DNA from 2 places in the Pseudoalteromonas sp. SCSIO 43201 genome. Region 1 is predicted to be linked to the other one. Evidence: predicted binding sites of a transcription regulator. Region 1 holds the regulator's gene; the other holds the start of a gene.

Region 1 (7,598 bases):
TCTAAAGTACCTTCGAAAAAGCTGGCGACGAATGCTGCCATTAACGCTGTAAGCAAGTTTATGCCCAGCCAAATTGAACGGCGCTTGCTACTTTTAAGAACAGGAGCAAAGGTGTCTTCCTCGTCCTCAAGACCGGCCATACTTAATAGACTGTGCTCGGCATCTTCACGAATAACATCGACCACATCATCAATGGTAACACGGCCGAGAAGGTGGGCATTATCGTCAACGACAGGAGCTGAAATCCAGTTATGACGCTCAAACAGTTGTGCAACCTCAGATTCATCCATGGAGATAGGAATGGTTTCCTTATCTTCATCCATCAACTCGCGAACAATACTATCTGGTGAATTAGTGAGTAAAATATTGACAGGTAGCGTGCCTAAAAAGCAGTTATCTTTATCCACGACATACAGCTCATCAGTACCATCAGGTAGCTCACCTTTGAGGCGAAGGTACCTAAATACCACTTCCAAAGTGACATCTGGCCGTATAGTGACCGTATCTGTGCTCATCAGAGCGCCAGCGGAGTTCTCCTTGTAGGATAATGCCTGTGTAGCACGCTCTCTATCCTGTGTATCCATCGCACCGATAACATCCTGATAAACGGTATCAGGAAGGCTACGAAGGACATCACCTAAGTCATCATCATCCATGTCTTCGGTTGCAGCTGCGATAAGCTCAGGTTCCATCTGAGCGATGATCCCCAGCCTTACATCCTCAGACAGTTCCTCGAGCACATCCCCTTGAATATCTGGGTCAACAAGTTGCCAGAGCATAGAGCGAACTTTATGAGGTGATGACTCTAGCAGGAGTGCGGTATCACAAGGAGCGGTTTCTGCTAGCATACGCCTTACTTGAACAAACTGACCACTGTTTAAGGCTTTGGTAACCTTTTGAAGTTGCTCCAGTGTATAGTCTTGTTCAAATACTTCAGGCATACGCGTCCTTTTTGATAATGTTGACAGTAAATGATAGTGTTTTGCTCGCCCCAACATGCTGTAATGTATTCAGAAACCATGTCTTGTAAAAATGTGACACAATATATTTCCGTGGGTGGGCTGCCGGTTTATTCTAGCTTTATTTATTATAAATGAATTACCACCTCAACCGACTCAAAACTGGGATATACCATACTAGCTTCGTTTAGCCTCATGTATCGAAATAATCAACCTCAGCTTAGGAGCATTAATTTATTCTAAATAAGAGTTTTTTAACGCAGTTACTAGCGTCAGGCTTACCCCTTCAAATTGAGCAAGTATTAAGACAGTTGGTATCACGCCCTTCTAGCAGCCAGTTTTAGCGCTAACAGCCACTACAGTGTAACGCAGTTTTCTTTGTTCTACCAAGGTTTACAGGCGAGTAGGCGAGACTTATTTAATTGAATTTGCGTATCGAAGTGTAGCACATGTTATATGAATTGGTGCTGACACAATACCTGTTACGGTTGTGGGGAGTTATTCTGATTCATTGAACTTATTATGGATCAGCATACCGATAGCATCCAGTGCGGGCTGCGCATCAGGGCCGCTACACACAACTTTAACTTCTTTACCTCGGCTGCTCTCCAGAAGTAGCAGTGCCAGAACGCTATCCGCTGACGCGCTTTTATCGCCCTGATATAAAGTCACCTCTGCATCAAACTGAACGGCAAGCTGAGCCAGTTCAGTCGCTGCTCGAGCATGTAATCCAAGCTTATTTTGGATTAAAAATGTATCTTCACACATTATTCTCTTGCTCACGATGGCGGATTTTTACGTTAGAGTGTGTTTTTGCAAAGCGCTCACCAATCGTTTGTGCTAAATAAACAGAGCGGTGCTGGCCACCAGTACAGCCTATAGCTATGGTTAAGTAGCTACGGTTGTTTCGTTCAAGGTGTGGCAACCAAGTTTGGACAAACGTTTGAATTTGCCAAGTAAATTTCTGCACTATGCTATGACTTGAGAGATAGTCTTTTACCGGCTGATCTAGCCCCGTTAATGGCTTTAGCTCTGGTTCCCAGTGCGGGTTTGGTAAAAAACGCGCATCAAATACGTAATCTGCTTGTTTTGGAATACCGTGCTTGAAGCCAAAAGACTCAAAGGTAATGATAAGTTGTTTATTTTTCTGACCTAAAATCTTTTCACGAATATCTTCTGCCAGTTGGTGCACGCTAAGGCTGGTAGTATCAATTAAGAAGTCAGCTCTAGTCGTCAATACATCTAACAGCTCACGCTCTTTTTTAATTGCAACGTCTAAAGGCAGGTTGTGTATTGATAATGGATGCAAACGGCGCGTTTCTGAAAAACGTTTAATGAGCGTCTGATCATCGCTGTCTAGATAAAACAGGATTGGTTTAGCAAAACCTGGTAAGTACTCGAGTATATCGTTGAACTCATCTTGTTCTTTGGGGAGGTTGCGGACATCGATACTAACAGCAACTTTGTTGTAGTTGTCAGAAACACTACGAACTAAAGAGGGGAGTAAATTAACCGGAATATTGTCGACACAATAGTAGCCTAAATCTTCTAATACTCGAAGTGCTACAGACTTACCAGAACCAGAACGGCCACTGATAATGATAAGCTCGAGTCCTTTTTCTTCATCACTCATCAAATTCACCTTGGATCACTGCATATAACTCATCGTCATTTTTCGCTTGCCTGAGCATTTTGCAAAATGACTTATTTTTGAGTGTATCAGCAATCGCAGCTAAGGTCTTTAAGTGTTGTTGATTATCTCCTTCAGGTACGATGAATGCGACAAAAATATCGACAGGCTGTTTGTCGATCGCCTCAAACGGGATCCCTTGTTCGCTTACCAAGACCATCGCCAGTATTTTATCAATACCTTCAAGTCGCCCATGAGGAATTGCGATCCCTTTACCTATACCTGTACTTCCCAGCTTTTCTCGTGCCATAAGGGCATCTAAGATAGTGTGCTGGCTGGTATCAGGGATTTGGCTATGCGCTAATTCGCTAATGTACTCGAGAATACGTTTTTTGCTACTAAAAAGGACCGCAGCTTTGCTACAGTCCTTATTCACTAATTCACTTAATTTCATTTTAGTGTCGAGTGAGCTTCTCTTTGTGTTTAATTACTTGACGGTCTAGTTTGTCAATCAGGCCATCAATTGCTGCATACATGTCTTGATGCTCTGTTGATGCAAATAGCTCGCCGCCATTTACGTGCAATGTTGCTTCTGCTTTTTGAACTAGTTTTTCGACATCAAGGATCACATGAACGTTATTGATATGATCAAAGTGCCTCTCAAGCTTCGCAAACTTGTTGGTGACATAATCTCTTAAAGAGTCAGTGATTTCTACATGGCGACCAGTTAAATTTAGTTGCATAAGCATTTTTCCTTCTTGTGTTTAACGTCTTATATCAAGCTTTTACGCTGATTTGACGGTGGAATGGCTAGGGATTCACGATATTTTGCAATCGTGCGTCTCGCTACCTTAATTCCTTGTTCAGCTAAAATATCTGCAATTTTGCTATCACTTAATGGTTTAGCAGTGTTTTCCGCAGCTATTAGCTTTTTGATGAGTGCTCGTATTGCTGTTGAGGAGCACTCACCTCCATTTTCGGTACTGACATGGCTTGAGAAGAAATACTTCAGCTCAAATATGCCCCTTGGTGTGTGCATGTACTTTTGGGTGGTGACACGAGAAATCGTAGATTCGTGCATATCAACCATCTCTGCGACATCGTTTAACACCATAGGTCTCATCGCTTCGGGGCCATGTTCAAAGAATGCCTGTTGTTGTTGCACAATGCAATTGGTAACTTTCAATAAAGTGTCATTGCGACTTTCTAAGCTCTTAATAAACCACTTTGCTTCTTGAAGGTGTGAGCGAATAAACTGGCTATCAGTACTCGATTTAGCAGTTCTCGACATCGCAGCGTAGTGGTCATTTACTCTAATCTTAGGCATCGCATCAGGGTTTAGCTCTACAACCCAGCGGCCTTTCACTTTTTTTACCGACACATCTGGAATAACGTATTCTGGTTCTTCATGAATAATACTCGCAGCTGGCTTAGGGTTAAGACTGTGGATCAGCGTCATAACTTCTTTTAGCTCAGCTTCTTTTAAGCGTGTTTTTTTCGCTAAGGTACGGTAATCACGGCTCGCAAGTAAATCAATGTGCTCGGTCAGGATCATCTTGGTTTCGGTGATCCACGGTGTGTCAGGTGCAAATTGATTTAACTGAATACATAAACATTCTTGCAAACTTCGTGCAGCAATACCGACAGGGTCAAACAACTGGATACGTTTAAGTACGGCTTCGACTTCATCCAACTCTACCGGCTCTTCACTGTTTTCATCATTGATACTTTCTAAAATATCTTCACAGGAAAGCGTTAAAATGCCAGACAGATCTACCGCTTCGATGATGGCAATAGCAATGGCTCTATCTGTTGGGCTAAATGGCGTAAGTTCTAACTGCCACATTAGGTAGTCGTGTAGTGATTCGGAAGTCTCTCCCTGGTAGACGTTATCATCATCAGGTAAAGGAGCTGCGCTTGATGCTGGTGCAGCACTCATATATTCATCCCAAGTCACATCCATGGCAAGATCATCACTAACCGTTTCTTTGCTCATGGCGGTATCTGAGTCCATTTCATACTCGCTGACAGGCGCTTCATCTGAGCTTTGCTGACTATCGTCCGTATTATTTTTATCTTGGCTGTGTTGTTCAGTACTTTCTGCGTCTGCGGTATCGCTTTCTTCCACTTCCAATAGTGGGTTGCTGTCCAACGCTTCTTGTATTTCTTGCTGTAGATCCAACGTACTAAGCTGCAACAGGCGTATGGCTTGTTGCAGTTGTGGAGTCATTGTAAGTTGCTGCCCCATGCGCAGCTGTAATGATTGCCTCATGTATCTCTAACAATCCCTTTTAACAGTTATTAATACTACGTCTTAACTATAGCTTGAATTGTTCGCCTAGGTAGACATCTCTTACGGTTTGATCCGCTAAAACATGTTCTGGCGTACCAGCGGCGATTAATTCACCGTGTGAAACGATGTAGGCTTTTTCACATACGTCCAGCGTTTCTCTTACATTGTGGTCGGTGATCAGTACACCGATCCCACGATTTTTAAGGTGCTCAATGATTGTCTTTATATCTAACACTGAAATTGGATCAACGCCAGCAAAAGGTTCATCTAACAAGATAAACTTAGGATTAGCGGCTAAAGCACGAGCAATTTCTACCCGTCTTCTCTCTCCTCCAGATAATGCCATCCCTTGAGAATCACGGATGTGTTGGATATTAAATTCATCCAACAACTCATTAAGCTGAGCTTCTCTTTCAACTTTAGACAAATCTTTGCGGGTTTCCAAAATAGCCATGAGGTTTTGATATACCGTTAGCTTCCTAAATATGGATGACTCTTGAGGTAAATATCCAATCCCTAGGCGTGCGCGACTGTGCATCGGGAGTAGGGTGATATCCTCATCATCGATTTGTATAAAGCCTTTGTCACTTGGTACTAAGCCCACAATCATATAAAAAGTAGTGGTTTTCCCCGCACCATTAGGGCCAAGTAAACCAACGATGCTACCTGCTTCGACACTCAGTCCTACATTTTTGACAACTTGGCGACCTTTATAACTTTTTGCCAAGCCTGTTGCTTTGAGCTCGCTCATGAATTGTTACCTTTTTCCTGTGGATCTTCACTTTTTTCCACGCTGGTGTCAGATTTCTTTTCAACAGGAACCAGAATTGTTCTAACCCGAGAGTCGCCCTGTTCAGAGCGCTCGGCACTAATGAGTTGCTTTTCGATATGATAAGTAATGACTTGTGCACTACTTTTTTGACCCGCTTGCGATATTTCAGCATTGCCAGTAAGTACTAATTTTAATTCGGCAACATCATAGCGAATTTCATTAGCCGCTGCGCGTAAGGTTGTACCATCTGCCTGAGCTTCTTCAAAAACCGCAGGGTTGCCAGTAGCAATTAGTAGCTGCTTATTTGAACCAAGCTCAGCGCGGCGGTGCACTTCCAAACGATCAGCATTGATTTTTCTTGTGCCATGAATAATGACAACGTTTTGCTCGAAAATGCCTATGTTACTTTGCAGTTGAGCTTGCTGACGGCCAGCATCGATAATGACTTCATTTTGCTCTGCAGCAGCTGCGAAAGTGGAACTTGCGAGCAAGCCGACGAAAACTAATTTGTTAATTATTTTACTGGTCATAATAAATTGTCTTTGTATGGTTGATGAGCTCAATCAGCTGTTTTTGCAAGTCTGCATGTAGGCCTTTACCGGTAATTTTAAGGCTAGGGCCTGTGATAATGACGGGGTGTTCTGATTTCATCAACTTTTGTTTAATTTCAACCCTGACATTGTCGGCATTGATAGTACTGATCATTGCGTCTGGTGTGAGGTTTTTTGCTAAAACATCCCCTTCTAAAATCAGGGTGTTGTTCTCGTATAATGTGGCTTCCAATGCGCTTATCTGCCAATTTTGCTCACCGTTATATAATGTAAAAATGGGTTTTGCAAAGTGGCTAAAACCAAGGTCTTGATAAAGTTCCATTTTATCAGCAGTCACATGGTAGTTTAGTAAGCCATTTTCACTGTAGGTAGTCTGCTCTAATGCGGTCGCCACATAATCGGGTTTAGCAAGTGGTTCATCGTCACTTTTCTTGTTGATTTCTGATGCGTTAAACATCGGCGACCACAGCCAAATCATCAGCGCACTAAAAGTAATGAGCAGAATGACACGAAGCACAGTCATGTACTTGACCCTGTAGTGGTAAGAGGGTGGTTTTGGCTGAGCATGAGCAGATCTGTTAACTCTCTGACGGCGCCAAAGCCTCCCGGCATCAAAGTGGTATAGTGGGCAATGCGTTTTATCAGCGGATGTGCATCATTCACGGCGACAGCAAAGCCAACTTGCTCCATCACTGGCAGATCAGGGCCATCATCGCCAATATAGGCAATGTCTGCATCCTTCAGATTAAGCTGCGTTTTTAGTGCTTCATATGCCACTAGCTTGTTTTCTTGACCTTGGTAAATATGCGTTACATTTAAACTAGTCATGCGTTGCTGAACTATTTGTGAATGTCTACCTGTGATGACCGCAACCTCAATACCGCAGTTTACTAGCGCTTTGATACCGAAGCCGTCTTTGGTATTGAATGCCTTTAATTCTTCACCGTTGTTACCTAGATAAATGCGTCCGTCAGAGAATACACCGTCAATATCGCAAATTAAGAGTTTAATTTGAGTTGCTTTTTGCCAAGCATCTGTTGAGATATCTTGATAAAGGTCACTAAACTGCATCATAGCACTCCCGCTCTAAGTAAATCTTGGGTATTCAATGCACCCACAGGGACATTATTCTCGTCAACCACAATTAGTCCATTGATGCGTTTATTTTCCATAATATTTAGCACCTCAGCAGCGAGCATATCGGCGCGTGCGGTGGTACTTTTTGCGGTCATAACTTGTGTGATTGGCGTTGTGTGTATGTCTACTTTTTGTTCTATGATACGGCGCAAGTCACCGTCTGTAAAAATACCTTGCAATTGTGTCTGCTCGTCGACAATCGCTGTCATTCCAAGACTTTTTGCAGACATTTCGAAAAGGGCTTCTTTGACGGTAC
Region 2 (7,598 bases), 510 kb from region 1:
ATCGATGAGGTAAAAGCGAATCGTACCGATCTGATTATTTTAGATGTTGCTATGGGCAATGGATCTGGTTTTACCATTTTGGAGAAGCTAAAAAAAGACGCGAGCACTTATGGGATCCCGGTGATAGTCATATCGGGTAGCGTGAGTTTTAAAGACGAAGCGAGGGGACTCGAATTAGGCGCCGTAGACTATATTACAAAGCCTTTTAACCCTCTGATAGTAAAAACAAGACTCAAAAATCATCTGGCAATTAAGAAAAAGAATGACTTACTAGAAAAGCTGGTTTCATTGGATGGATTGACAGAATTACCAAATCGTAGACGTTTAGATGAACAAATGCGAGCGTTATTAACCGGAAGTGAGGCTGCACAGGGCTGTTTTTCTATCATGTTGGTTGAACTCGATTTCTTTAAAACGTTTAACGAGCATTATGGTTATATGCATGGTGATACTTGTTTGTTTAAGGTGGCTAAAGCGCTAGAAGAAACGGCCGCACGCTACAGCGTATTTATAGGTCGCTTCGATGGTACTCGCTTTGCATTAGTATCGGCGCAGCATGATATTGATACTGTAACATCAATTGCACAGTCACTTCATGATGCAGTTAATGCGTTAAAAATACCACATATCGCTTCTCCCATTTGTGCACATGTTAGTGTCAGTATCGGGGCTGTCCATATTGAGCAACATAAAACCCTAGAGCTCAACGAATTGATAAAAAATGCTGATAGCGCGCTGGCAGAAGCGCAAAAGCAACAGAGTACAATATTTATCAAACAGATATAATACGTTTTTTATAAAAGCTATAGCTCAGCATGGTTTCGAGCTTAGATAAAGAATGGGCACGCAATAGGTTGTGTAGTTGCTTTGTAGCTTGTCTTAATTACACCATCCTTGGTGTGTATACACGTTACAGAATTTGTTTAAGTGCGCTATCACCAAAGCCGATAAGCTGATTATTTTTGAATACTAGCGCAGTACATTCATCTTTGGTTATTTTTCCATCTGAATGCTTGCTGTTTGTAGCGTAGTAAAGCACTTGATAATTATCACCATCTTTTGCCACGAGTTCACTGAAGTCAGGAGTAGACAGCGCTTCTTTTACCGTTGCGTAATCGGTGCCCATTTTAAAATCCGCTATCTTTTCACGGTTTTCACGCTGCTTTTGTTCCCAATTCGAATTGTATTTAGATGCCCAGCCGTGCTCAACTTCACCATCCGATACTGCAACAATACAACCTGATAACAGAGTCGAGCTTAGTGCTGCTACTAACATTAATTTTTTCATTATTCTTTCCTTTTTGCTCTTTATTGCTGTTTTTTATTGTAAACAGCTTTTCACTTTTTTGTACCTTATCAATGCAAACTTTTTGCCAACTTGTAATGTTTAATAATATCAATAACTTGCTTTTTTATGTCCAACCTGGGGGTTACATTTTTACCAAAATTTAGTGATATTCATCATTGTTCAAGTAACTAGACCACTCTATTTCTGTCTGTGCCGGAGGCGAATGCGTTAATATTGAGTGCGATCTCATTTACCAAGCGTGCAATAGCCTCTTTACTTGCCCATGCAATATGAGGGGTGAGTAGCAAATTATCGCCTTGATAGTTCACTAATGGATTATCTGTGCGAGCAGGTTCATGTGTTAACACGTCCACCGCAGCTCCTGCAATTTGATTATTATTAAGTGCATTAACAAGAGCTTGCTCGTTTACTATCCCACCTCTTGCTGTATTTATTATAAAAGCATGACCTTGAAGTGCTGCAAACTCAGCGTCATCAATCAAGTTTTCAGTTTCTGCTGTCAGGGGGCAATGGATAGACACAATATCAGCAATACGTAGTGCCTCAGTAAAAGCCATTCGGCCATTTCTAACTTGAGTGGCGCCTTTACGCTCAGCAATGATCACCTTTGCACCAAATGCTTTGGCAACATTTGCAACCGCTTCACCCAAAGCGCCATGCCCTATAATGACAAAATGCTTTCCTGCGATTTCGCTAATGTCGTAATCTAAACGGCAAAACATAGGGCTTTGCTGCCAGCGTCCAGCTTGGCAATCTTGTTGGTAACGATGAATATTTGTCATCAAATTACCTAACATAGTAAAAGTATGCTGAACAACAGAGGGGGTTGAGTAACCAGCTACATTTGCCACCGCAACATGATGTGCCTTAGCTGCTTCTAACTCGATATTATTAACCCCGGTGGCTGCGACACAAATCAGCTTTAATTTAGGTAAAGACGCAATGAGCTTCGCATCAAGTTTGACTTTATTGGTAATTATGACTTCTGCGTTTTCACATCGAGACAAGATGTCTTCGTAGGCGGTCATATCATAAGATGTGAGTGTGCCTAATTTAGCAATAGGTGTAAGGTCGGTATTGGCAAGAGTTTTAGCGTCTAAAACCACTATTTGCATTATTTTTATCCTTTACTTGACTTTGGAGTTAACTCTAAGGTTTATACTTATCATATCGGCTAGGATAATCTTCGGGACTGAGGAGTGTAAAGTGATAAAGATTGGTGAGCTGGCAAATCGGCTTAATGTATCGACGGACACGTTAAGATATTACGAAGCAAATGATCTGCTTCACCCTTGCGCAAGGAGTGAAGGAGGGTATCGCTTGTTTGATGAGCAAAGTGAAAAACAGATGCGTTTTATTCTTCGTGCTAAAAAAGTGGGATTTAGCCTCAAAGAAGTGCAAGATCTGTTAAAAATTAAATTTGAAAAGCATCAGCACAGCTGTGAAGAAGTAAAAACGCTGACGCTCACTAAGCGTGATTTAGTCAGAGCGCGCATAGCAGAGTTACAAAAGTTTGAACAATCCTTGTCAACACTGGCAAAGCAATGCTGTGGTGGTGAGGAAGCAGCAGTGAGCTGCTCAATTTTAACCGCCTTGGAGGCTATCGATGAATGAACTGATATTGAATTTTTGGCAGCTATTTTTAGTATCAGCGCCATGGTTGTTACTAGGTTTAGTGTTGGCGGGCTTACTCAACGTTTTTATTCCAAAAGACTTACTGCAAAAGCACTTAGGTCAGGAAGGATTTTGGACGACAATTAAAGCTGCCTTAATTGGTGCGCCAATGCCATTATGCTCTTGCGGTGTTATACCCGCAGCGGTTGGGCTTAGAAGAGCTGGAGGGTCGAAAAGTGCGACGACAGCTTTTTTAGTTTCAACGCCCGAAACCGGCGTCGACTCAATCTCTGTTTCCTATGTGCTGCTTGGGCCTTTTATGGCGGTGATAAGACCTATTGCTGCGGTTGCTAGTGCGATTGCAGCGGGTTTATTGGTTGGAAAGGAAAAAGATGAAGATAAAAAATCAACGACGGAAAAAGTGTCAAACACGTCTCCTAAAACTAGCAGTTGTTGTAGCGCCTCAGCCCCATCGGAGCCAAAACCGCAGGTAACCAAGTCTTGTTGCGATACTAAGCCGGTAACCAGCCCAAGCTGCTGTACAACAACAGAGCCAAAGCTAGTAGCCGCTGGAAGTAGTAATAGTAGTTGCCAGAGTAAGGCTTCATCGGCGTCAAATTGTTGTGATCCCAGCCCTTCTGAAACCAATTGTTGTAGCTCACAGCCAACAGAAGCGCAGTCAGCGATTACGGCAAAAATAATTGAAGCAATAAAGTTTAGCTGTAATAAGTTATTATCTGATACCGCGGTGTGGTTATTGATAGGCTTATTTTTTGCCGCGTTAGTGCAAACATTTGTACCTGAGTCATTTTTATCTCAATGGGGCGATGGTATTTTAGCGATGCTGGTGGTTATTTTGATCAGTATTCCAATGTATATTTGTGCTACCGCTTCAACGCCAATTGCAGCAGGTTTATTAATGGCTGGAGTGTCTCCGGGGGCGGTATTGGTATTCATGTTGGCAGGCCCTGCCACCAATATTGCTACTATAGGTGTTGTAGGTAAAGAGCTTGGGCGTAGAGCCGTATTTGCTTATTTGGTCGGTGTGATTGGGGTTGCGCTTATCTTTGGCTTCCTGACCGATCACCTCGTTGCTACCTATGGCTTTGTGGTCACTCCGATGATTGGTGAAGAGCATGAAATTCTGCCTCACTGGCTTAGCGTATCCATGGGAATATTACTTGCCGCATTACTACTGAGACTGGCGATACTTAAGCTGAGTGAAGTATTTAGAGCAGAGAGTGTGTAGTGCTGACTTTAAAGTAATCGTTATCCAGCACTGCTAAATTACGCTTAGGCATTTTATGTTCCAGCAAGATGTATTACTCTGGTGGTCAGACATGAAATGCTTAGCGTCTGTTTATCTGACACGATAGAATGCGCCAAAGTATGCTTTAATCCGAGAGTTTGAGAAGTAGAGTGGATAAATACGCTGACATAAGACCGTATAATGATGATGAAGTTGTACCTGCCTTGGCACGTTTATTGGGAGATGACCAGTTTATCGATGTTATCGCTAAATATAACTTGCCGGCATGGCTAAGTGCCTGGCCGGTAGTTGCCCGACCCCTAGTAAGAATGAAGCTTAAAAATAAGTGGGGAAACTTTTGCAGTATCGAGCAGGTACAAAATGAAGTTGCGTACTATTTACAGATTTTAATCAACAAAACGACGTCTAAAGTCACATATTCAGGTCTTGAGTCGCTTGACTCGCATACCTCTTATTTATTTATTTCAAATCACCGTGATATTGTGCTGGATCCAGCTTTGGTAAACTGGGGATTGCATCAACAGCATATGCGTACTGTTCGAATCGCGATTGGGGATAACCTGTTGCAAGTACCTTACATCACGGAGCTGATGCGTCTTAACAAAAGCTTTATCGTGAAACGTTCTGCAAAAGCGCCCAAAGAAATGCTAAAGGCGTTAACCCAGCTCTCTGCCTATATTTTTGACTCGCTTAGCGAAGGAAACTCTATTTGGATTGCCCAAAAAGAAGGACGAGCTAAAGATGGCATCGATCAAACGGATCCTGCTTTACTAAAGATGTTGCAGTTGAACGGCAGAAAGCTAAAAGTAGACTTTTCTGAGTATATTAAGCAGCTAAAAATTGTACCGGTTGCGATTTCATATCAATATGAACCATGTGCAGTAGCCAAAGCAAAAGAGTTGTATCATAAGCAGCAGTTTGGCCAGTATGTTAAGGCGCAAGGGGAAGATATCGCCAGTATTGTTGACGGCTTTAGCTCAGACAAAGGCCATGTGCATGTTGCCTTTGGTGCGCCAATTACTTGCGATGTGGAGAATCCCGACGAACTAGCCCAAGTTATTGATAAACAAATCTTAGAGCTTTATCACTTACATTCAACTAATCACTTGGCAGCAGGGGATGACACGAAAGTAAGCGCTGAGGATAGAGCTGATTTTATGTCAAAGCTTGAAACTGTTCCTGATGAACTGAAACAGTTTGTGGTGAGCATGTATGCTGAACCGCTACGCCGAAAAGGGATTTAATCCCTTTCTCGCGATTTGTTTTGCCTGCTATTCACTCGTGGTTAAACCATACCACTTGATCCAGTCTTTCTTCAGTAAGATAAAGGCTTGTACGCAGGTACTGTTAACTGTATCGCGCACCGAACAGTGAATGGGGAACACTCTCAAAGCGCATTATTCCGATACTGGCTTTTCGTAATATACGACTTCCATATCGCCTAAAATGTCAGTGTGTAGCCCTTTTTTGACAAAGCTCATCCCGAGCTTTTTCATTATATTGATAGAGCCTGTGTTGCCTTCATCAGCAATCGCACTAAAGTGCGTAAGATCAGGGTTTGCACTGACTAATTCAGACATGACTTGTTGCGCCGCTTCGGTTGCAAGTCCTTTTCCCCATGATATCTGTTTAAATCGCCAGCCAAGTTCTAAATCTCGATCATTTCTTTGTTCGCTAAAAAAATGAGCAGGGCGGACTAGTATCCAGCCGAGAAAGTGTTTATCTGGCAACTCAAAACAGCCCCAAAGTCCCCATCCTTTAGACTCTTCGGTGAATGTACTTAAGCGTGGAATATAGACCGTTTTCACCTCTTCCAGTGAATTTGTTTTGCCACCTGTAATAAACTTCATCACCTCAGGGTCGCTATCAAGGTCGGCGAGTAGTTGGGCGTCTGCTGCGGTGAGCAAACGGTAATGTAACCTTTTTGAATCCTTTACTTGCATCTATTTATACTCCCAATAAAACTTTAGCGTACAAGAGCTTACATCCTGAGTAAAGGTAGTGATTAAGTTTGCGTAGACGCAGGCGTAACGCTTGACTAAAATACGCCGGCATTTTTTGATGGGGAACAGAGTGAACAATTCAGTATTAGCACTTAGACAGCAACAAATTGCTGCTGCACGACGAGAGTATAAAGCCAGAGGCTCCAAATTAGCGCGTTGTGAATGTTGCTTATTAGCGTCCACTTTGTGTATTTGCGATAAAGTACAAGTTGCTGAAGCAAACTGTGCAGTATGCTTGTTGATGTATCACAACGAAAGCTTTAAACCGTCCAATACCGGGCGTCTCATTGCTGATGTTATTCCTGATAATTATGCGTTTCGTTGGGACAGAACAGAACCTGATGAAGGTTTATTGGCGCTACTTGCAGATCCACAATATGCGCCGATAGTCGTTTTTCCTGAACAAGGGGTAGAGCCTGAGCGGGTGATCACGCAAATACATCGTACAGCCGATAAAAAACCATTGTTTATCTTTTTGGACGGAACATGGCGAGAAGCGAAAAAAATGTTTCGAAAAAGCCCTTACTTGGATAACCTGCCTGTGCTGTCAATCGCACCGGATAAGCTTTCAGATTATAAGCTTCGGGTGGCACCACATGAGCACCAGCTTGGAACGGCAGAAGTGGCTTGTGTATTGTTTGCTGAGTGTGGTGAGCAAGATGCCGCTGATAAATTAACTGCCCACTTTGTCGACTTTAGAGATGCTTACCTAAAAGGAAAGCGCAGCAAAATGTAGCCTAGGTATATTGTGAGCAATCACTAATACCAATTTGACTTAATACTTGTTCAATCTGACGGAGTAAATCTGACGCTAACCGCGTTAAAAATTTCTTATTTAGAACAAATAAATAGCAAAATTTTTGCCTTGCCTACACGGATGTAGCTACCTTGGCGATAGCAGGACGCGGAAGCGGTGTTATCGACAAGATTTTCTTGCCTCAAAATAGACCACTTAATTAAGAAAATAGGTATTATTGCTAACTATTGATGTTATTTCGAATGATAGGCTGTAAATGGATACTTCATTTTGTGCAAATAATGCAATTGGTATAACGACGCTTTTGATTTACATAGCCTCAATAGCGGGTGAGTTTAGAGAGGGAGCAAAATAAGAAGAGCGCGACCCATTGCTGAGCCGCGCTTACGGAATCTTCTAACTGCATCCTGCAAAGTTGAGTAGTTCAACGTCCTGAATCTTTCCTCTTCCATGGTATCGCTTAGTGTTCTCATTTTGCGAATAAAGGCATCTAGCCCTGTGTCCTTGTTCCTTTTAAACGTCCGCTGTTTTATCCTTCGCCGTCCAATTGCTAAGAACATCCATTTGTTCTCATTGTCCCTTGTTGCTACTTTCCAAAGCAGCAGTGCCAATAATCGCTTTATCTACTTAGGCACTTAGTAGCTT

Evidence for each region. Region 1 encodes sigma-54, which starts transcription at its own class of promoters, with help from an activator protein. Its sites were predicted from a motif close to GTTGGCACGNNNNTNGNNT; they were not measured.
Region 2: the regulator sigma-54 is predicted to act here: its motif matches at 1,360-1,378, upstream of J8Z24_RS13080 (DUF3192 domain-containing protein).

The regions. Positions count from the first base shown of each region.
Region 1 covers NZ_CP072683.1:3,537,596-3,545,193, reverse strand. The annotation lists gene mgtE (magnesium transporter) at 1-941, opposite strand, end outside; gene J8Z24_RS15455 (HPr family phosphocarrier protein) at 1,458-1,730, opposite strand; gene rapZ (RNase adapter RapZ) at 1,720-2,592, opposite strand; gene J8Z24_RS15445 (PTS sugar transporter subunit IIA) at 2,585-3,043, opposite strand; gene hpf (ribosome hibernation promoting factor) at 3,045-3,332, opposite strand; gene J8Z24_RS15435 (RNA polymerase factor sigma-54) at 3,362-4,861, opposite strand; gene lptB (LPS export ABC transporter ATP-binding protein) at 4,908-5,633, opposite strand; gene lptA (lipopolysaccharide transport periplasmic protein LptA) at 5,630-6,184, opposite strand; gene lptC (LPS export ABC transporter periplasmic protein LptC) at 6,174-6,728, opposite strand; gene kdsC (3-deoxy-manno-octulosonate-8-phosphatase KdsC) at 6,725-7,276, opposite strand; gene J8Z24_RS15410 (KpsF/GutQ family sugar-phosphate isomerase) at 7,276-7,598, opposite strand, start outside.
Region 2 covers NZ_CP072683.1:3,031,171-3,038,768, reverse strand. The annotation lists gene J8Z24_RS13085 (GGDEF domain-containing response regulator) at 1-786, shown strand, start outside; gene J8Z24_RS13080 (DUF3192 domain-containing protein) at 911-1,288, opposite strand; gene J8Z24_RS13075 (D-2-hydroxyacid dehydrogenase) at 1,477-2,424, opposite strand; gene zntR (Zn(2+)-responsive transcriptional regulator) at 2,516-2,923, shown strand; gene J8Z24_RS13065 (SO_0444 family Cu/Zn efflux transporter) at 2,916-4,172, shown strand; gene J8Z24_RS13060 (lysophospholipid acyltransferase family protein) at 4,343-5,437, shown strand; gene J8Z24_RS13055 (GNAT family N-acetyltransferase) at 5,591-6,136, opposite strand; gene J8Z24_RS13050 (tRNA-uridine aminocarboxypropyltransferase) at 6,267-6,932, shown strand.